2 regions of the Paenibacillus sp. FSL H7-0703 genome follow, and region 2 is predicted to be linked to the other one. Evidence: riboswitches for the same ligand, from Rfam matches in the RefSeq annotation. Region 2 holds a riboswitch; the other holds the start of a gene.

Region 1 (3,409 bases), 1.5 Mb from region 2:
GCTTGCGCCCATGCTTTGCGAGTCAGAATCAGACCCCCGCGCGGACCACGCAGCGTTTTGTGTGTTGTTGTTGTTACAAATTGGGCATGCGGAACTGGACTTGGGTGAATTCCCGCTGCCACGAGACCTGCGATATGTGCCATATCCACCATGAACAGAGCACCTACATCATTGGCAATGGAAGCAAATGCTTCAAAATCAATAGTACGCGGATATGCACTCGCGCCAGCTACAATCAGACGAGGGCGGTGCTTAAAGGCTGCCTTGCGCACTTCATCGTAGTCGATGCGGAAGTTGTCTTCGCGTACACCGTAAGCAGCAAAGTTATACAACAAGCCGGAAGCGTTAACCGGACTTCCGTGTGTTAAATGGCCACCATGCGCCAGATTCATACCCAGTACAGTATCTCCAGGTTTGAGAGCTGCCAGATACACCGCCATGTTGGCTTGTGCTCCAGAGTGAGGCTGCACGTTAGCATGCTCGGCGCCGAACAATTCTTTTGCGCGGTCACGTGCGATGTCTTCAACGATATCTACATGCTCACAGCCACCATAGTAGCGTTTGTTCGGATAACCTTCAGCATATTTATTCGTCAGCACGGAGCCCATGGCTTCCATTACTGCTTCACTGACAATGTTCTCGGATGCGATTAGCTCGATATTGTGGCGTTGTCGTTTCAGTTCAAGTCCCATTGCTTCCATCACTGCCGGGTCACTTTTACGCAGGTGTTCCATCATGATTGATTACTCCCTCTCCATAGTCAATTGTTGGGTATACAAGCAAACGCCTGCTCCTCTGTTGGGTACCTCATCATCAATGCAAAAAAGATTAGTACAAACATGCCGCCATGCCAAATGCTAATCGCAGTTTCCGCCGACTTCTTGCTCCAGACTATACACTGCCCGTTGTCCACCAATAAGTGGAGGACGGGTGAATGCCGCTGTCACACGTGCTTCGCCAATCCAGCGAAGACTTGGGCGAAATGGAACAGCAATGGGTCGCAGATGCATGCCAATCAGCGTTTCGCCGATGTCTATCCCGGCATGGGCCTGCACGTCCGCCGCCAAACACGCGTCACTCATAGAACGATAGGCGACGGTGGCCATAGAGCCTCCTGCTGTACGAACAGGAACAGCTGCAACCTCCGTCAGTCCCAGTCGCTCCAGCACAGCCCGTTCAACGACCAGCGCTCGGTTTAAATGCTCACAGCATTGAAACGCCACATCAAAGCCATACTCCCTGCGAACGGACTCTACTCCAGACAACAGTTGCTGAGCCACATCGAGCGCTCCCGCCGTACCAATCCGACTTCCAGCCACTTCACTTGTGCTAACACCAATAACCAGCAGGCGGCCAGCCTTGAGACTGGCTGCTTCTGCGATTTCCCGCACAACAGAAGTGGTCTGTGCTTCCAGCGAAATCTCATGATCCAATTGTCCCACTATTGGAACCTCCTTTGGTTGAACAGTCTCTCAGAGACTAGGCACGGTCTCATGCCCCAAGTTCAACACACTCTCTCCTGATCACAATCTGACTATATTATAGCCGATGTTTCAGATTTCGAGCAGAAAAAATGGAAGAACCTTTAAAGGAATCAACTCTCAGCTAACAATCTGGCTCAACTTGTATATGAAAAAAAGAGCAGTCCACACCTATGTGGAATTGCTCTTTTGCCCAGGCGACCGGCCGTATATCCGATGCTCCATCGTGGTTAATCCCACTTTTGTCGCCAGTTACATCGGATTCTCATTTTTCCACCTTATCTTAACGGATTAGCCGCCGAAAATCAACAGATTCCGTACAAAACAGATGAGTAATACCAATTTTATTCGGAAGAAGCCTTTAGCTTGTCCAGCAGCTTGTGCAGCGCCGTACGGATTTCTGCAGCTGTGACATCGTAGTCTTCTCGCGAACCGCCAAACGGATCTGAAATATCAAAGCCCGGAATCCGTTGGTGTAATTCAATCATTCGTTCACGCTCCTGCGCCGATAGCTCTTGTCCAAGTGAAGCCATCAACTGCTGTGAAGCATATAAACCATCCAACTCCTGTACATCATTCAACACCGCATCCCGGTTCTCCACATATTCCTTAAGTGTAAATACTTTGCCCGCCGTTTGGGGAAAGCGCTGAATTACGTGCTGTTTATGTCCTTGCGTCAAGGTTAAGATCAGATGCGCCCACCCGGCAAGCCCGTCGCTCAAAGGGGTTGAAGTGATCTGATCGGATATATCGTGATCACGTAGAACCGCCTCTGCATGTCGGGATATCGGCGTGCCTTCCATCGCGGCTACTCCCGCAGAACGCACTTCCAGTTCTAGCCCATGCTCAGCAGCCAACTTACGTAGCATCCCTTCAGCCATTGGACTGCGACAGGTATTCCCTGTGCATACGAATAAGATATTCTTCAACGTTTTCACCCCCCGTATGTTAAAAAAATATATAAACAGAGGATTACTATAATCCTAATCCTTTACGATAACCCTGCACTTATTTTACACTGTCTACGCTAAAATCAAAACATAAACATAAAGCCGAATGCCAACAAAATGGCACCACCCACTGCTTCCCCATAATCTCCTAGATTACGGCTGACCTTGCGACCCAGCAGCAGGCCCAGCATCGCCATTGCTCCCCCGCAAAAACCAAACGCCAGAACGGACAGCACCAGATCACTCTGGAACATACCTAGTGACACTCCTACAGAAAATGAGTCAACGCTCACCCCAAGTGCAAACAGCAAAAGGCCTAAAGGCGAACGATGATCCAATACCTGTACGCCGTCCCCTTTAAAGGAATTATACACCATATGCCCGCCCAAAAGGATGAGTAGACCCCCTGCGAAGTAGGCCGTCACATGACCTAATAAAGAACTCATATAATGGCCTGTGAACATTCCCAGTAATGGCATCAGAATATGAAAAAAGCCAATGACAGTACTGATGCGCAGCACGTCTCGCAGGCGTATCCCCTTCATGCCGATCCCTACGCCCAGCGATAACGCATCCATTCCTAGCGCTACCGCCATGATCAGAATCGTTACAACCTGCCCGGCATGGGCAGAGGCTGCCAGCATACTCCATCCCTCCATTATCCGTCTGTTCTTGTACACGTTATGCGGACAAGGGGCAAATCAGTACAAGCATGTACTGAAAGTACCCAATACCGAGACGAGGAGGGAGGAAAATTTAATATAAGAGGCTCTGATTCGACAGAAGCTACAAGCGGACGATTCGGTGACCTGCCGCTTTAAGCAGGCGGTTCATGACGGCGTCTCCCAATCCCTTCGGCGGACAGGATTCCGCCAAAATGTAGGTGACGCCGTCCTCGTCGCAGCGGCGCAGCACGCCGTACAGGCGCTGCGCTGCCTCATGGAGCGCGTCCAGCTTGCCTAGCGTGTAGACGCGTTC
Region 2 (3,409 bases):
ATCCGAAATCACATTTTTATTGGACATTTCCACAATGTTGTAGGCTTGCGACAATCCGTCCCGGCATACTTCCAGCAGGCGCATGGGGACCTCAATGGCAGCGATCACCGCTGTCTGTAAGGAATGGATACGATAGCGCTTTTCTTCGTCCGTTTCCTTGGGCAAACGCAGCGCGGTCATGTACTGTTCAAAGGATTGGATGTCTGCGACCATTAGTTCCTCACAATGTGTAGACAATCTTTCCATGCTGCTAATGACGTCCGTGATTTGTTCATGGATATGCGCATATTTTTCTCCTTGTGAAAGGTTGGCGGTCATGGAGGTCATAGCCGCGCCTAGTGCCGCAGCCAGTGCGGATACACTTCCTCCGCCGGGGGTAGGCGCTGCACTTGCAGCCTCTTTTAGAAAATGCCCGATGGAATGATTCCACGACAGTTCACTCATGAATAGACCACCTCTCTGGAGTAGTGTTGCAGATGTATTGCTTTGAGCAGATTTTTGTATAAAATCGCAGTTGTTAAGGTGCCAACACCGCCGGGAACCGGAGAAATGGCATGGACCTTTTCCCCAACGTCTAAAGCGGCATCCCCCACTATTTTTCCCTCTAGCGTCTCATTAATTCCCGCATCTACCAAAATCAGACCGGGATGAACCATATCCTGTGTAATCACATCAGGGCATCCGACTGCGACGAAGGCAATGTCTGCATGGCTCAGATGCTCTGCAATATCACGTGTTCCTGCATGACAGGCGGTAACGGTGGCATTTTCTCTTTGCAACATGTGGAAAAGGGGAAGTCCCACTGTCTGTCCGATGCCCACGAGAGTGACATTTTTGCCTGCCAATGTGTGACCGTAATGCTTGAGCAGCTCGATACAGGCTTGAGGTGTTGCGGGATATAGTCCGGCGTCACCTGTTACGGTAGCCAGCTTGTTATCAGGTGTAATTCCATCAATATCCTTGTAGGGGGCGATGGATTGTTTAATAACGGAGGCGGAAAGATGTTGGGGAAGCGGCAGTTCCAGCATAATGCCATGTACATGGGATGCATCGTTCAGACTGCCGATCAGGTGCAGTAGCTCGGTTTCGCTAACATGACGATCAAAAGTATGGAGATGAAATGAGATGCCCAGCTTCTCCGCTATTTTTTGCTTGGTCCGGGCATAGTAGGCAGATGCCGGATCACCTTCTACCAATAGTGTCGCCAGATGGGGACGGTGTCCTTGCTGCTTCATTTCTTCTACCTGTGAACGGATCGTTGCATATACTTGCTCAGCTGCTTCTTTGGATTTCATGATAATAGCCATAGTCCGAGCCTCCTCTGAATTTATCGAATGATTTATCAACAGGGTGTCATGGTCTTGTAAAACGAAAAAAAGTATTTGCACAAGGTCGTCAAGACAGACGAATCCTCTGCAAATACTTCTCCCAGGCGAACGGTACGCTTTTTTTGTATGCTCCCTCGTGGTTCATTCCACTGACTTCGCCAGTCACATACAGCGTTATTATGTCTTATATTTTAACAAATAATCCTCAGAAAAGAAACCCGCGAACATTTGGAAAACGGGTTATGTTACTTGTCTATATGACAAATGTCATATACCCGAGCTGACGTTTATGACTACAGCGTCTACAGTCTTCACCTTATACTGAGATTAGATCAACATGTACGCCTAACAGGATCAAGGTATAGGCGTCATTTTAAAGGAGGATCATAATGAGTATGACACAACTCCCATTAGCCCAATTGAAAAAAAATATGGCTCCCTACGAGAAAATAAACACGAAATCCAGCGTTCTGCAACTCATCAATACTTTGGGTCCACTGATCCTATTGTGGTATGCTGCTTATCTTAGCCTGTCGGTTTCGTACTGGCTGACGCTTCCCATTGCCATTGTTGCATCGGGGTTTGTGGTACGGACGTTTATTATTTTTCATGATTGTGGTCATCAATCCTTCTTCAAAAGCCGCAAGCTGAACGACATTGTGGGAACGATTACAGGTATTATTACGCTCTGTCCTTATCATCAATGGAAAAATAGTCACGCGATCCACCATGCAACAAGCAGTAATCTGGATAAAAGAGGCACAGGTGACATGTGGGTGCTTACGGTAGAAGAGTACACAGAGGCTTCCACATGGACACGGCTGGCCTATCGCATATATCGAAATCCTTGGGTTATGTTTGGGTTAGGTCCGATCTATACTTTTTTGATTTCCTATCGCTTTAATATCAAGACAGCCAAACGCAAGGAAAAAATGAACACTCATGTGACGAATATATCCATCGTTGCATTGTATGCACTGTTGTGCTGGGCTATTGGATGGCAGGCCTTCCTTCTCGTACAGGCACCTATCTTTTTTGTATCCGGTATGTTGGGCATCTGGTTGTTCTATGTACAACATCAATTTGAGGATTCGTATTTTGAGCACGATGAAGAGTGGAGTTATATTAATGCAGCCGTAGAAGGCAGTTCTTACTACAAGCTTCCTAAAGTATTGCAATGGATTACGGGGAATATCGGATTTCATCACGTTCATCATTTGAGCCCCAAAGTGCCAAATTATAATTTGGAAAAAGCGCATGAAGCGACACCGTTACTTCAAAAGGCGACCACGATCACAGTAAGTAGCAGTCTGCAATCATTGAAGTTCCGCCTTTGGGATGAAAATACGAAAACCTTTTTGACCTTTAAACAAGTGAAGCCGCTCCTCAGCAAACGGGTTGCAGTTACGAAACCCATCCCTACACCTGTTGTAAGCACAGAAAGAAAATAACTTTGTACAAAACTTGGTATGATATGATAAGAGATATAAGTCAAGTGAAGTAGAAGAGGGTGGGCAGGATGCAAAAATGGTATCAGATTTTTCAAAGAAATACTGGACTTAGCCCTTATGTGTGGGTCGTCTTTTATATCCTGCCCTTTTACTACTTTAGCTCTTCATCTACAAGTCATATTATTCTGGGTACTGCTATTATTTTGGTGTTTTTTGCATGTTATGTATTGGCTTTTGTCTCGAAAGGCTGGCTCATATACTTTTGGACCAGTGTACAAATTGCCATATCGATTACCATGACACTGCTGTTTAGCTATATGTATTTTTCCATATTTATCGCCTATCTGATCGGTAATATTAAAAGTAAGGCTGCATTTACGACGCTGTATATTATTTTAATGGTTATTACGATTGGACTGATCAATTACGGTTTTGTTTCTCAGAATCCCGTTTTTATTAAACAGATTCCTTTTATCCTGCTCAATCTGATCGGTGTGATTCTCCTTCCGATTACGAATTTTAATCGCAACAAAAGCGATCGGCTCCAAGTCCAGTTAGAGGATGCCAATAAGAAAATATCGGAATTGATTAAGTTGGAGGAACGGCAAAGAATTGCGCGCGACCTACACG

What was found. Region 2 has a riboswitch for ZMP and ZTP ahead of MHB46_RS09780 (bifunctional 5,10-methylenetetrahydrofolate dehydrogenase/5,10-methenyltetrahydrofolate cyclohydrolase). Riboswitches for the same ligand answer to the same signal wherever they lie in the genome.
Region 1: it holds a riboswitch for ZMP and ZTP, as region 2 does, so the genes downstream of both, MHB46_RS16635 (TIGR01440 family protein) here and MHB46_RS09780 (bifunctional 5,10-methylenetetrahydrofolate dehydrogenase/5,10-methenyltetrahydrofolate cyclohydrolase) in region 2, are expected to answer to the same signal.

The regions. Positions count from the first base shown of each region.
Region 1 is NZ_JBBOPF010000001.1:3,751,621-3,755,029, reverse strand. It holds gene glyA (serine hydroxymethyltransferase) at 1-737, opposite strand, end outside; gene MHB46_RS16635 (TIGR01440 family protein) at 858-1,445, opposite strand; ZMP/ZTP riboswitch at 1,666-1,747, opposite strand; gene MHB46_RS16630 (low molecular weight protein arginine phosphatase) at 1,826-2,410, opposite strand; gene MHB46_RS16625 (manganese efflux pump MntP) at 2,515-3,075, opposite strand; gene MHB46_RS16620 (L-threonylcarbamoyladenylate synthase) at 3,218-3,409, opposite strand, start outside.
Region 2 is NZ_JBBOPF010000001.1:2,255,962-2,259,370, reverse strand. It holds gene MHB46_RS09785 (cyclodeaminase/cyclohydrolase family protein) at 1-444, opposite strand, end outside; gene MHB46_RS09780 (bifunctional 5,10-methylenetetrahydrofolate dehydrogenase/5,10-methenyltetrahydrofolate cyclohydrolase) at 441-1,307, opposite strand; ZMP/ZTP riboswitch at 1,420-1,504, opposite strand; gene MHB46_RS09775 (fatty acid desaturase) at 1,718-2,779, shown strand; gene MHB46_RS09770 (sensor histidine kinase) at 2,848-3,409, shown strand, end outside.